One region of the Streptomyces sp. NPDC091416 genome, then DNA from elsewhere that is predicted to be linked to it. Evidence: riboswitches for the same ligand, from Rfam matches in the RefSeq annotation. Region 1 holds a riboswitch; the other holds the start of a gene.
The links. Region 1 has a riboswitch for thiamine pyrophosphate ahead of thiO (glycine oxidase ThiO). Riboswitches for the same ligand answer to the same signal wherever they lie in the genome.
Positions count from the first base shown of each region.

Region 2: it holds a riboswitch for thiamine pyrophosphate, as region 1 does, so the genes downstream of both, thiC (phosphomethylpyrimidine synthase ThiC) here and thiO (glycine oxidase ThiO) in region 1, are expected to answer to the same signal.

Region 1 is NZ_JBIVTU010000007.1:101,673-108,999, reverse strand. It holds gene metF (methylenetetrahydrofolate reductase [NAD(P)H]) at 1-20, opposite strand, end outside; gene thiE (thiamine phosphate synthase) at 144-797, opposite strand; gene ACIQMX_RS21650 (Rv2175c family DNA-binding protein) at 921-1,286, opposite strand; gene ACIQMX_RS21645 (FAD-dependent oxidoreductase) at 1,356-2,531, opposite strand; TPP riboswitch at 2,744-2,856, shown strand; gene thiO (glycine oxidase ThiO) at 2,854-4,032, shown strand; gene thiS (sulfur carrier protein ThiS) at 4,029-4,259, shown strand; gene ACIQMX_RS21630 (thiazole synthase) at 4,262-5,056, shown strand; gene pknB (Stk1 family PASTA domain-containing Ser/Thr kinase) at 5,239-7,161, shown strand; gene ACIQMX_RS21620 (deoxyribonuclease IV) at 7,186-7,327, shown strand, end outside.
Region 2 is NZ_JBIVTU010000006.1:277,053-284,379, forward strand. It holds gene ACIQMX_RS20090 (SsgA family sporulation/cell division regulator) at 75-512, shown strand; gene ACIQMX_RS20095 (YibE/F family protein) at 592-1,929, opposite strand; TPP riboswitch at 2,000-2,133, shown strand; gene thiC (phosphomethylpyrimidine synthase ThiC) at 2,126-3,925, shown strand; gene ACIQMX_RS20105 (DUF885 domain-containing protein) at 4,023-5,714, shown strand; gene ACIQMX_RS20110 (hypothetical protein) at 5,766-6,587, opposite strand; gene ACIQMX_RS20115 (metallophosphoesterase) at 6,770-7,327, opposite strand, start outside.

The sequences.
Region 1 (7,327 bases):
GAGGGTGTGCCAAGGGCCATACCGGCAGGTTAACCAGGGCGCGGCGGGCTCCCAACCGAACTGGGGCGATTTGACTTGATTGCCCGATTCTTTGTCCACGCTTCGGACACTCCTGTCCCGAAACGGCCTCACGGCCCGCCCCGTCACACGGCCGCGCGGTCCCGGACCCTTCCCGCCAGCGCGGCGGCGGCGGCAGCCGGATCGGATGCCTCGGTGATGGCCCGCACGACGACGACCCGGCGCGCTCCGGCGTCCAGGACCTCGTCGAGGTTGCCCGCGTCGATCCCGCCGATGGCGAACCACGGACGGACGGGGGCGAGCGAGGCGGTGTAGCGGACGAGGTCCAGGCCCGGGGCGTGCCGGCCGGGCTTGGTCGGGGTGGGCCAGCAGGGACCGGTGCAGAAGTAGTCGACGCCGGGCTCGACGACGGCCGCGTCGACCTCGGACCCGGCATGCGTGGAGCGGCCGATGACCACGTCCCGGCCGATGATCGCGCGGGCGGCCGGGACCGGCAGGTCGCCCTGGCCCAGGTGCAGCACATCGGAGCCGATGGCGTGGGCGACGTCGGCCCGGTCGTTGACCGCGAGGAGCTTGCCGTGGCGCTTGCAGGCGTCGGCGAAGAGCGCGAGGTGTTCGAGCTCCTCGGCCGCTTCCATGCCCTTGTCGCGCAGCTGGATGATGTCCACGCCGCTGGTCAGGACCGCGTCGAGGAACGCGGGAAGGTCGCCCTGGCGCCGGCGGGCGTCCGTGCACAGGTAGAGCCGGGCGTCGGACAGCAGCGCGCGAGGCGTGGACATGGTGCGGTTCCCCCCGGGGAATGGCGACGGCGGTCGGTTCGGTGGCGCCGCGGCGGATGCGGGCCGCGCCGAGCGGCCCGCATCCCCCGCGCGGCAGCGGGTCGGAAGCTGTGCGGCAACGGGTCAGACGGCGAGCGCCTGGGCGCGGCGCTTCACCTCCGTGCCGCGATTCTCACTCAGCGCCTGCGCGGGCGTGCCCGGCAGGCTCGGGTCGGGGGTGAAGAGCCATTCCAGCATCTCCGCGTCGGAGTAGCCGTCGTCCTTCAGGAGCGTCAGGGTCCCCGAAAGGCCCTTGACCACCTTGTCGCCGTCGATGAAGGCGGCAGGCACCTGAAGCGCCCGGTTCTCACCACGTCGTACGGCGATGAGCTGGCCCTCCTTGACCAGCTGGCGTACACGCGTCACCTCGACACCGAACATTTCGGCGATGTCGGGAAGGTGGAGCCAGGCAGGGACGAGAGCATCGATCTTTGCGTCAATCTCGGTCACGGGGACAAGCGTGCCATCCCGGACCGACAGTCGGTACCCGGGCCGACCGTACGGGCGCCGTCCGGGCCGTCAGCGCGTGGCCGATTTCAGGGGCACGGAAGGGTCGGCGACCCGGTCCGGCAGGAGTTCCGCCCCCGATTCGACGAGTTTGCGCCCCTGCGCCAGATCGCGCGGACGGCCGACCGCCAGTACGGCGACGAGCGCGCCGTCGCGCAGCCAGCACACCGTCCACGACGGCTCGGCCGGATCGCCGCGCCACACCAGGGTGTCGGCCCCCGTGTGGTGGCCCGCGTACTGGACGAAGCGGCCGAACTGCTCGGACCAGAAGTAGGGCACGGGGTCGTAGGCCGGGGACCGCCCGTCGCCTTCCGGGGCGGTGATGGCGGCGGCGACGGTGCGGGGGCCCTGGAGCGCGTTGTCCCAGTGGTGGACGAGCAGGCGCTCGCCGTAGCGGGCGGAGGGGAAGGAGGCGCAGTCCCCGACCGCGTACACGTCGGGGAGCGAGGTGCGCAGGGACGCGTCGGCGGTCACCGACCGGTCCGGGCCGAGTTCGATCCCCGATCCGGCGAGCCAGCCGGTCGCGGGCCGGGCGCCGATGCCGACGACGACCGCGTCCGCCGGGAGGGTGCGGCCGTCGGCCAGGACCACGCGGCCGGGTTCGATGCGGGCGACCCGGGCGCCGGTGAGGAGTGCGGCGCCGCTCTCCTCGTACCAGCCGGCCATGGGGGCGGCGACCTCGGCGGGCAGCGCGCCGGCGAGCGGGCGGTCGGCGGCCTCGACGACGGTGACCGCGCAGCCGGCCGCGCGGGCGGCGGTGGCGAACTCGGCGCCGATCCAGCCCGCGCCCACGACCACGACGTCGTGCTGCCGCTCCAGGACCGGGCGCAGCCGGGCGGCGTCGTCCAGGGTGCGCAGGAGGTGGACGCCCGGGACGCCCTCGGAGCCGGGGAGCACCAGGGGCTCGGCGCCGGTGGCGACGACCAGGACGTCGTAGGGGACGGGCCCGTTCCGGGTGTCCAGTTCGTGTTCGGCCGGGCGCAGCGCGGTCACGTCCAGGCCGAGCCGCAGGGTGATGTCCAGCGCCTCGAAGTCGATGTCGAAGGCCGAGTCCTCGGCCTTGCCCAGCAGGACCGCCTTCGACAGCGGGGGCCGGTCGTACGGCTGGTGGGGTTCGGCGCCGATCAGCGTGACGGGGCCGGTGAAGCCCTGTTCCCGCAGGGCCACGGCGGTCTGCACGCCCGCCATGCCCGCTCCGGCGATCACGACGCGGCGGCGGTGCCGCGGCCCTTGCTGCTGCTGTCCGGTCTGCTCGTCCACCTGTCCACCTTAAACACCTGACGGGTCGTCAGGAAGTCGGTTCCCGTGATGCGGCCGCCGGATCGCCTTCCCGTGTCCGCGTCCGCGGCGTCGGAGGCTCCCTTGCCGGGGCCGTGGGCCAGGGGATTAGGGTGGCCGTGCACATCACTCGCGGGAGCCCGGACGCACCGGGCTGAGAGGGAGGCTGGACGGCCTCCGACCGTACGAACCTGATCCGGGTCATGCCGGCGAAGGGAGGGGCTGGACGCCCATGCGTATGCACGGTACGAACGGGTCCGACGTCCTCGTCATCGGAGGCGGCATCATCGGCCTGGTGACCGCCTGGCGGGCCGCTCAGCGCGGCCTGGCCACCGCGGTCGTCGATCCCGCACCGGGCGGCGGCGCCGCCCGGGTCGCGGCCGGGATGCTGGCCGCAGTCACCGAACTCCACTACGGCGAGGAGATGCTGCTCGGCCTCAACGTCGCCTCCGCCGCGCGTTATCCGGCGTTCGCGGCGGAGCTGGAGGCGGCGAGCGGACAGGACATCGGCTTCCGCGCCTGCGGCACCCTCGCGGTCGCGCTCGACGCGGACGACCGGGCCCATCTGCGCGAACTCCACGCCCTGCAACGCCGCTCGGGACTGGAGTCGGAGTGGCTCACCGGCCGCGAGTGCCGCCGCCTGGAACCGATGCTCGCACCCGGCGTGCGCGGCGGGCTGCGGGTCGACGGCGACCACCAGGTCGACCCGCGACGGCTGGCCGCCGCACTGGTCGCGGCGTGCGAACGGGCCGGCGTCGTCTTCCACCGCCACCGGGCCGAGCGGCTCACGGTCACGGGCGGCCGGGCCACGGGAGCCGTACTGGCCGACGGGACACAGCCGGTGGCCGATCAGGTCGTTCTCGCCGCGGGCAGCCTCAGCGGCCGGCTCGCGGGAGTGCCGGAGCACGTCCTGCCGCCGGTCCGCCCGGTGAAGGGCCAGGTCCTGCGGCTGGCCGTGCCCCCCGCTTACGCCCCGTTCCTCTCCCGCACCGTGCGGGCCGTGGTCCGGGGCAGCCACGTCTATCTCGTACCGCGCGAGAACGGCGAACTGGTCATCGGCGCCACCAGCGAGGAAATGGGCTGGGACACCACGGTCACGGCGGGCGGTGTGTACGAGCTGCTGCGCGACGCTCACGAACTGATGCCGGGCATCACCGAGCTGCCGCTCACCGAGACCCTCGCCGGCCTGCGCCCCGCCTCCCCCGACAACGCCCCGCTGCTGGGCCGCACCGCACTGCCCGGCCTCCACCTCGCCACCGGCCACCATCGCAACGGCGTGCTGCTCACGCCCGTCACCGGGGACGCCATGGCGCAGCTGCTGGCCGATGGCGAACTGCCCGAGGTGGCACGCCCCTTCTCCCCCAGTCGTTTCTCACCCGCCGCCCCCGTACGTCAGGAGCAGCCCGCATGACCGAGCCCGCCGCCCTCCCCGATTCCCTGGCCGTCTCCGTGAACGGCGAGGCCGTCACCCTCGCGCCCGGCACCACTCTGGACGTCCTGGTCGCGTCGCTGACCGGCGCGGCGTCCGGCGTCGCGGCCGCCCTGAACGAGACCGTCGTACCGCGTGGCCAGTGGTCCGCGGCCGGGCTCGCCGACGGCGACCGGGTCGAGGTCCTCACCGCGGTCCAGGGAGGCTGACCATGTCCGACGACCTCTTCACCCTCGGGGACACCGTGTTCGGCTCCCGGCTGATCATGGGAACGGGCGGGGCGCCCAGCCTCGACGTGCTGGAGCGGTCGCTGACCGCGTCCGGCACCGAGCTGACGACCGTGGCGATGCGCCGCCTCGATCCGACCGTGCAGGGCTCCGTGCTCTCCGTGCTGGAGCGGCTCTCCATCCGCGTGCTGCCGAACACGGCCGGCTGCTTCACCGCGGGCGAGGCCGTGCTCACCGCCCGCCTCGCCCGCGAGGCGCTCGGCACCGACTGGGTCAAGCTGGAGGTGGTGGCGGACGAGCGCACCCTGCTGCCGGACCCCGTCGAGCTGCTGGACGCCGCGGAGACGCTGGTGGACGACGGGTTCACCGTGCTGCCGTACACGAACGACGACCCGGTGCTGGCCCGGAAGCTGGAGGACGTGGGGTGCGCGGCCGTCATGCCGCTCGGCTCCCCCATCGGTTCCGGCCTGGGCATCCGCAATCCGCACAACTTCCAGCTGATCGTCGAGCAGGCGCGGGTACCGGTGATCCTGGACGCGGGCGCCGGGACGGCTTCGGACGCGGCGCTGGCCATGGAGCTGGGATGCGCGGCCGTGATGCTGGCGTCCGCGGTGACCCGGGCCCAGGAGCCCGAGCTGATGGCCGGGGCGATGCGCCATGCCGTGGAGGGCGGGCGGCTCGCGTACCGCGCGGGGCGGATCCCGCGTCGCCACTTCGCCGAGGCCTCGTCGCCGGTGGCGGGCCGGGCCGTGCTGGATCCGGAGCGTCCCGCGTTCTGATTCCGGGGCCCGGCGGCTCATGTGGTGGATCTCATGTCCCTGCCAGGACCCCCGCCGATCCCGGGGCCACCCGCGTTCCCCGGCAGTGGATCGCATGTCCCTGTCACGGCTCGGCTGCAGTTGGGCCCCGGGATCGCTCCGGCCAGTCGGCCGTGTCGGCGGCGGCTCGTAGACTCGGCTGCGTGGATACGACCCTCCAGGACCCTCTCGTCGGGCAGCTGCTCGACGGCCGCTACCGCGTCGATGCCCGCATCGCCGTGGGCGGCATGGCCACGGTCTACCGGGCCATGGACACCCGGCTCGACCGGGTGCTCGCGCTCAAAGTGATGCATCCGGCCCTCGCGGCCGACGCCTCGTTCGTCGAGCGCTTCATCCGTGAGGCCAAGTCGGTGGCCCGGCTCGCGCACCCCAACGTGGTCGCGGTCTTCGATCAGGGTGCCCAGGGGCAGTACGTCTACCTCGCGATGGAGTACGTGGCGGGGTGCACGCTGCGCGACGTGCTGCGCGAGCGGGGCGCCCTCCAGCCGCGGGCCGCACTGGACATCCTGGAGCCGGTGCTCGCCGCGTTGGGCGCCGCCCACCGGGCGGGCTTCGTCCACCGGGACATGAAGCCGGAGAACGTGCTGATAGGCGACGACGGCAGGGTCAAGGTCGCCGACTTCGGCCTGGTCCGGGCCGTGGGATCGGTCACCAGCACCACCGGGTCCATCCTGGGGACGGTCTCGTATCTCGCCCCCGAACAGATCGAGCACGGCACCGCGGACACCCGCGCCGATGTGTACGCGTGCGGTGTCGTGCTGTACGAAATGCTGACGGGTACCAAGCCGCACACCGGGGAATCCCCCGCCCAGGTCATCTACCAGCACCTCAACGAGGACGTCCCGGCCCCGTCCGACGCCGTCCCGGGCCTCGCGGCCGGACTGGACGCGCTGGTGGCGAGCGCCACCGCCCGTGACCCCGAGGTCCGCCCGTCCGACGCGGTGGCCCTGCTCGCGGAGTCCCGCGTGGCCCGGGCCGGCCTCACCGACGCCCAGCTGGACGCCGTGCCGCCGCAGGCCCTGGCCGAAGTCCGCGACGGCGCGGAGGACCGCACGAGCGTGATCCCGCGGGTGCTGCCGCCGGGCCAGGGCACCGCCCATCACACGAGCCGGCTGGAGATGCCGTCGCAGCAGCCCCCGCGCCCGCCCGCCCGGCGCGCGGGGACGGGTCGCCGGAAGCCGCCCCGCGGTGTCATCGCGGCAGTCCTCGCCGTCCTGCTGGTCCTGGGCGTCGGCGGCGGTGTCTGGTACATCAACTCCGGGCAGTTCACCCGGGTCCCCTCACTGCTGGGCCAGAGCCAGAAGGCGGCCGAGAAACGGCTCTCGGACAGCGGCCTGGAGCTGAAGGGCGTACGGCGGGCCTACAGCGACACCGTCGACCGCGGCACGGTGATCAGCAGCGACCCGAAGCCGGGCGCCCGGATCCGGGGCAACGACTCGGTGTCGCTGGTCGTCTCGCGCGGTCCCGAGATCGTCACCGTGCCCGACCTCCAGGGCGTCGCACTCGCCGAGGCCAGACGGCAGCTGGAGAAGCGCGGCCTGACACCCGGCATGATCACCAAGGAGTTCAACGACGACGTCGCCGCGGGTGAGGTGGTGCGCACGGACCCCGAGGCGGGCTCCGAGCGCCACCCGGACTCCGCGGTCGCGATCGTGGTCTCCAAGGGCAGCCCGGTCGACGTCCCCGACGTCACCGGACAGTCGGTCGACGACGCCACGGCGGAGCTGGAGGACGCCGGCCTCGAGGTCGTCGTCGCGCCCGGCCGGGTCAACTCCCCGGAGGACGAGGGCAACGTCGCCCGCCAGTCGATCGAGGAGGGCGCGGAGGCGGCGGAGGGCGACACCATCACGCTCACGGTCTCCAAGGGCCCGCAGATGATCGACGTCCCGGACGTCACCGGCCAGGACGTCGACGACGCCCGCGGCAAACTGGAGGACGCGGGCTTCGAGGTCAAGGTCGACCGCCCGTTCCTCTCCTTCAGCGACACCGTCGCGAGCCAGTCCGTCGACGGCGGCGACCAGGCCCCCGAGGGCAGCACCATCACCATCAAGACCAAGGGACTCTAGGTCCTGTCTGGAGTCCCGATTCCGATGCGCAACCCTGTCGGCGGCCACATCCCGGTGGCCGGCGGCCTCTCCAAGGTCGGTCTGGCCTACGCACGCGAGATGGGTGCGGAGGCCGTCCAGGTCTTCGTGGCCAATCCGCGCGGCTGGGCGACCCCGGCCGGCAACC
Region 2 (7,327 bases), on a different contig from region 1:
CGTGCACCACGATGGCGTCAATAGGGCCATGGGGGATCATTCCTGGCCAGATTCATCTACTGCGGGGTTGAACGATGCGCGAGTCGGTTCAAGCTGAGGTCATGATGAGCTTCCTCGTCTCCGAGGAGCTCTCTTTCCGTATCCCGGTGGAGCTCCGGTACGAAGTGTGCGATCCGTACGCGATCCGGATGACCTTCCATCTGCCCGGCGACGCCCCCGTCACCTGGGCTTTCGGCCGCGAGTTGCTGCTCGACGGCCTCAACAGCCCCAGTGGTGACGGCGATGTGCACATCGGGCCGACCGAGCCCGAAGGGCTGTCCGACGTCCACATCCGGCTCCAGGTCGGGGCCGATCGTGCGCTCTTCCGGGCCGGTACGGCACCACTCGTGGCGTTCCTGGACCGGACGGACAAGCTCGTACCGCTCGGCCAGGAGTGCACGCTGGGTGACTTCGAGGGCAATCTGGAAGATGCGCTGGGGCGGATTCTGGCCGAGGAGCAGAACGCCGGCTGACGCAGCCGTGCCCCTGGCCTGCATGCCGGTCGAACAGCACACCTGCCGAACGGGTGAATCACTCTCCGTGTCCGGCCACTCAGGACCTCGCCCGACGACGGCGGCCCCTGCCGCTCCGTACGAGGGCGGAAGGTCCGGAATCGGTGGCGGGCTCGGTGCGGTCGGCGGAGACGACCAGGGCCGCGAGCGCGGTGGTCACCGGTACCGACGCGACCAGTCCGATCGAGCCGATCAGCGTGCGCACGATCTCCTCCGCCACCAGTTCGCTGTTGGCCACGGTCCCCACGCCGCTCTGCGCGATCGAGAACAGCAGCAGCAAGGGAAGTGCGGCGCCCGCATAGGCGAGGACCAGGGTGTTGACCACCGAGGCGATGTGATCGCGTCCGATCCTGATCCCTGCCCGGTAGAGCTTCCTCGCACTCATCGTCGGGTCCGCCCGGTGCAGTTCCCAGACCGCCGAGGTCTGGGTGACCGTCACATCGTCGAGTACCCCCAGGGAGCCGATGATGACTCCGGCCAGCAGCAGTCCGCTCATGTCGATGTGCGGATACAGGCCGTGGATGAGACCGGTGTTGTCGTCGGTGTTACCGCTCAGGCTCGCCCAGCCGATGAAGAGCGAGCCGAGCAGCCCGATCAGCAGCAGTGAGATCAGGGTGCCGATGACGGCGACCGAGGTGCGGGCCGTCAGCCCGTGGCAGATGTAGAGCGCGATCAGCATGATGGCGCTCGCCCCGACGACCGCCACGACCAGCGGGTTCGATCCCTGCAGGATGGCCGGAAGGATGAACAGGGTCAGGACGGCGAAGGACAGCGCGAGCGCCACCAGGGCCATCACCCCACGCATTCTGCCCACGGCGACCACCACCAGCGCGAAGATCCCGGCCAGCAGCATCAACGGGAACTTCCGGTTCACGTCGGTCACGGAGTACTGGAGGTCGTGGGGAGCGTCGGGGGCGTACGCCACGACCGCCCCCTGCCCCTCCCGCAGTTGCCGGGGTGCGCCGGGCTGGACGACCTCGACGAACTTCCGGCCCTTGTCCTGACCGCTCGTGATCTCGACGGTGGCCTTCCCGCAGAGGCCGGCTCCGTCGTCCCCGGTCCGCTCGTCGGCGGGCGGACCGGCCTCGTCGCCGACGGGTAGCTGGGAGGCGTTCACGTCCTTGCAGTCGACCTTGGCGATGTTCACCACCTTTCCTTGCTGGGTCTGCCGGTCGAAGCCGACACCGGTGCGCTCGTGCGCCGGCGCACCACCGGGCCAGAGGACAACGAGTCCGACGACGACCGCGGCCGCGAACGGGATCAGTACGGCGGCGATCACCTTGCGCAGATGGCCGGAGACGGGTGCGGCGGGGCCGTGGCTGTGGGAGTGCCCGTGCTGATGGCCCTGCGGTTCGGGGTCGTTATGGGGGGACGTCACCGGCCGATCATCGCAAGAAGAGAAGGGCCCTCTGTTCAGCTCGCCAGCAAGGGCGCTAGCGTGGTGGCACCTTTGCACACGCGGGAGCTCGGAGCACCGGGCTGAGAGGGCGCTGATCTCCGTACGTCCGTACGGGACAGGCTGCGCCGACCGCCGAACCTGTTACCGGGTAATGCCGGCGTAGGGAGTAGGTCTCATGACCACATCGGACACACGCACGCCTGCCTCGAACCAGAACGGCCAGGCCGGGAAGTCCATCGGCTGGCACAAGGGCTACGTCCAGGGCTCACGTCCGGACCTTCGGGTGCCGGTCCGCCAGGTGCACCTCACCAACGGCAACGACGTGACGCTGTACGACACGTCGGGGCCGTACACCGACCCCGCCACCGAGACCGACGTCCGTCGCGGACTGGCGCCTCTGCGGGAGAACTGGATCATCGCCCGCGGCGACACCGAGGAGTACACGGGACGTCCCGGACGCCCCGAGGACGACGGGCTCAAGCACACCTCGCCGCGCGGTGGGCTGCGCAACCTGGACGCGGTCTTCCCCGGCCGCCCCCGCCAGCCGCGACGCAGCCGGGACGGCCGCCCCGTCACCCAGCTCGCGTACGCCCGCCGGGGCGAGGTCACGCCCGAGATGGAGTACGTCGCGATCCGGGAGAACGTCGATCCGGAGGTCGTGCGCGAGGAGATCGCCGCCGGCCGGGCCGTTCTGCCGGCGAACGTGAACCACCCGGAGACCGAGCCGATGATCATCGGCAAGCGGTTCCTGGTGAAGGTGAACGCCAACATCGGCAACTCCGCGGTCTCGTCCTCCATCGAGGAGGAGGTGGACAAGATGACCTGGGCGACCAAGTGGGGCGCCGACACCGTCATGGATCTGTCCACCGGCCGCAACATCCACACCACCCGTGAGTGGGTTCTTCGCAACTCCCCCGTGCCGATCGGAACCGTGCCGCTCTACCAGGCCCTGGAGAAGGTCGACGGCAGGGCGGAGGAGCTGACCTGGGAGGTCTACAAGGACACCGTCATCGAGCAGGCCGAGCAGGGCGTCGACTACATGACGGTGCACGCCGGCGTGCGCTTGCCGTACGTGCCGCTGACGGCCCGCCGCAAGACCGGCATCGTCTCCCGGGGCGGCTCGATCATGGCCGCGTGGTGCCTCGCGCACCACAAGGAGTCGTTCCTCTACGAGAACTTCGAGGAGCTCTGCGAGATCCTCGCCTCGTACGACGTGACGTACTCGCTGGGCGACGGGCTGCGCCCCGGGTCGATCGCGGACGCCAACGACGAGGCCCAGTTCGCGGAGTTGCGTACGCTCGGCGAACTGAACACGATCGCCAAGCGGTTCGGGGTCCAGACCATGATCGAGGGGCCGGGCCATGTCCCGATGCACAAGATCAAGGAGAACATCGACCTCCAGCAGGAGATCTGCGAGGAGGCGCCGTTCTACACACTCGGCCCGCTGACCACCGATGTGGCCCCCGCGTACGACCACATCACCTCGGGCATCGGCGCCGCGATGATCGCCTGGTGGGGGACGGCGATGCTCTGCTACGTGACGCCCAAGGAGCACCTCGGCCTGCCGAACCGGGACGACGTGAAGACCGGCGTCATCACGTACAAGATCGCGGCCCATGCGGCAGACCTCGCCAAGGGGCATCCGGGGGCGCAGGAATGGGACGACGCGCTGTCGGACGCCCGGTTCGAGTTCCGTTGGGAGGATCAGTTCAATCTGGCCCTCGACCCGGACACGGCACGGGAGTTCCACGACGAGACGCTGCCTGCCGAACCGGCGAAGACGGCGCATTTCTGCTCGATGTGCGGACCGAAGTTCTGCTCGATGAAGATCTCCCAGAAGATCCGTGACGAGCACGGTGACGGGGCCACCGCCGTCCCCACCGAGTTCGATGCGGAGGCGCTGGCCGGTATGGCGGTGAAGTCCGAGGAGTTCGCCGCCCGGGGCAACCGGGTGTACCTCCCGCTCACGGACTGACGCCGGACGAGCACTGCTGCGGACGGGCCGAGGGTCCGTCCGCAACAGTGCACGCGGGGCCTGGATGTGCACTCCGACGGTCCGTCAAGATATGTCCATGCCACATGAATCGGTCACACCCCGCAGCATTGCCGACAGCCACCTCGACCAGGTGGCGGCGCATGATCCGATGACCTCCGCATGGCTGGGCCTGAACCCGGGCGACGACCGGCAGCCGGACCTGTCGCCGGACGGCTTCGAGGCCCACGCCGAGCTGGCACGACGCAGTCTCACCGCGCTCGATGCCGCTCCTGTGCCGGGCGACCCCGACGAGCAGGCGTGCGCCCGGCTGCTGCGCGAACGCCTGACCGCCGAACTCGCGATGCACGACACCGGCGAGAACTACCGACAGCTGCGCACGGTGGGCGCGCACGTCGAGCAGGTGCGATCGATCTTCACCCTCATGCCCACGGCCACCGACGAGGACTGGGCGGCAGTGGCCGGCCGGCTGCGCAACCTCCCCGGGGCGCTGAACGGCTACCGGCGCACCCTCACCGAGGGCATATCCCGCGGTCTGCTCGCCGCTCCCCGGCAGGCAGCCGGGGTGATCGGCCAGCTGGCCGACTGGACCGGGGAGTCCGCCGGACAGGGCGCGGGCAGCGGCGCGGGCTGGTTCGCCGGCTTCGTCGCGGACGGCACCGAGCGGATGCGTCCCGAGCTCGACGATGCCGCCCTCCGGGCCACCCGCGCCGTCTCCGAGTTCCGGGCGTGGCTGCGCGACACCTACCTCCCCGCTGCGGCGGGCACTCCGGACGCGGTGGGCCGGGAGCGCTATCTGCGGGCCGCCCGGCACAACACCGGCGCCGAACTCGATCTGGACGAGGCCTACAGCTGGGCGTGGGACGAGTTCCACCGGACGCTCGCCGAGATGCGCGTCGAAGCCGAGCGCGTGCTGCCCGGCGCGGGCCTCCTGGAGGCCATGCGCCATCTGGAGGAGCACGGCCACGCGGTCAAGGGCGAGGAGGCTGCCCGCGACTGGCTGCAACAGCTGATGGACGAGGCGATCAGCACGCTCGACGGCAGCCACTTCGACCTCTCCGGCCCGCTCCGCAAGGTCGAGTCCCGCATCGCTCCGGCCGGCAGCGCCTCCGGACCCTACTACCAGGGCCCGAGCCTCGACTTCAGCCGCCCGGGACGCACCTACCTGCCCGTCCTGGAGCGGGGTACCTACCCGACCTGGCAACTCGTCAGCATCTGGTACCACGAGGGCGTCCCCGGGCACCATCTCCAGTTCGCGCAGTGGGTCACGGTCGCCGACCGCCTCAGTCGCTACCAGGTCACCGAGGGCGTGGTCAGCGCCAACATCGAAGGCTGGGCGCTGTATGCCGAACGCTTCATGGACGATCTGGGCTGCTTCTCCGACCCCGCGCGCCGGCTCGGCTTCCTGGACGGGCAGATGCTGCGCACCATCCGGGTCATCGTCGACATCGGCATGCACCTCGGACTCGCCGTTCCCGCCGACTCGGGCTTCCATCCGGGCGAGCGCTGGACGGGTGCCCTCGCCGCCGAGTTCATGGCCGCCTACAACGGCAGCCCGGCTGCCCGCCGTGACGCGGAGATCGACCGCTATCTCGGCTGGCCCGGCCAGGCCATCGGTTACAAGCTCGGCGAACGCGCCTGGCTCCGGGGCCGAGCGGAGGCGAAGCGGCGCCATGGTGCGGCCTTCGACCTCAAGGCCTGGCACATGAAGGCACTGTCCCAGGGATCGTTGGGGCTCGATGACCTGGTCGGCAGCCTGGCGGCGTTGTAGCGGGGGAATCGATCGCGGCCGGACCTCCGGAGGTCCGCGCGCCGGCCGCGGTCATTCCAGCTCGTGCTCGGGCCCGCCGAAGTCCGGGCTGGTGAAGTCCGGACTCGTGAAGGTGGGGCGGGGCGCGGCAGCCGGGCCGTCGTCCGGGCTGGTGAAGTCCGGCCTGCTGTAGCCGATCTTCGGGATGCGGTTGGGCGAGCGGTGCGGAATGCGCGCGGCCGGGGCGGCACCGGGATCGGCGAGGGCGTCCCGCAGGAACGGCAGTATGCCGCGCTCCAGCAGAGCATGGCGCCAGGCCTCTCTGGCACGGGCCACGTCCTCCGGCAGCTCCTCGCCGTGCTCCTCGGCGGCCACGGACGTCGAGCCGTTGCGCAGAGCGGTGACGAGCAGGCCGACGGCGGCGACGAGGATCGCGGCGGCCGTCGCCGCCGCGAAGAACCAGCCCGCGCCGACCATCGTGCGCGCGAACGACGGAGGCGGGTCGAGCGCCTTCAGGATGTAGCCGATGAGCAGGAAGATCACCGCGGCGGTGCCGGCCAGCACCGGTGCGAGGACGGTGATGACGACTCCCACGCCGGCGCCCGACTGCCGGGCGCCGTGCGCGCCGGTGCCAGGATCGCCGTCCTCGTCCGGCCCGGCGGCGGCGCGGATCTCCTCGCGGGCCTTCACGTAGTGCTCGTACTCGGTGGCTGCCGCGGCGGTGATCAGCGCGGTGGCGGCCATGGCCATCGTGCGCAGCTGCACCGGATTGAGCCGTTCGCCGACTGCGGCCAGATCCGGTCGTTCATGGGCGTGACGCAGTGCGTCGTCGAGGATCCGCTCGTACTCGGGCCGGTCCTCGGTCAGCAGGTGCGGAGCGCTGTTCATGTGCATCCCCCGATGCTCCGTAGGGCCTGTGTGCCCGCGAGAAACCGGGCAGTCGGGCGGAAACGGAGGAGAGCCTGCTACTGATACGCCGATGGTAGAGCGCCCACGGCACGGGGTGACAGGGGGTTTCCGGAAATAGGCCCAGTGGTCCGCGTGTTCAGGTCGGGATGCGTCTTCCCCGAAGAACGTCAGTCATGCAGCGGGAGCTGAACGACCAGTAGCTTTCCGGCCATGGTCACTCCGCCGTCCATGGCGATGGCGAGCCCTTCCGCGTACACGTGCGGACCGTCCACCAGCGGTCCCGACCTGTCCTCACCGTCCTCGGATCCGACCTCGCCGAGAAGGTAGGGAATGGGGCTGTGACCATGGACGACGCGCCGGCCGCCGTAGGCCGCCATCAGCTCCTGCACGGCCTGCGGACCCGATTCGTCACGGAAGGCGAACCGCTTGGTCAGCTTGCGGAAGAGGTCCCAGCACTCGTCGGCGTCGTTACGCCTGAGAATGGCGTGCACCGTGTCGTTGACGTCCTCGATGGTGGAGCCGTATTCGAGGTACGCCGTCGTGTCCGAGTGCATCAGGAGGTGCTCGTCCTCCTCGACGACGGCGTCGAGCCGGGACATCCACTGGAGGTGGACGTCCTGGAGCCGTTCCATGTCCGCCTTCTGGCCGCCGTTGAGCAGCCAGGCGGCCTGGAAGGTGGCGGTCCCGGCGCCGGAGTTGACGGGGGTGTCGCCGAACCGCTTGGC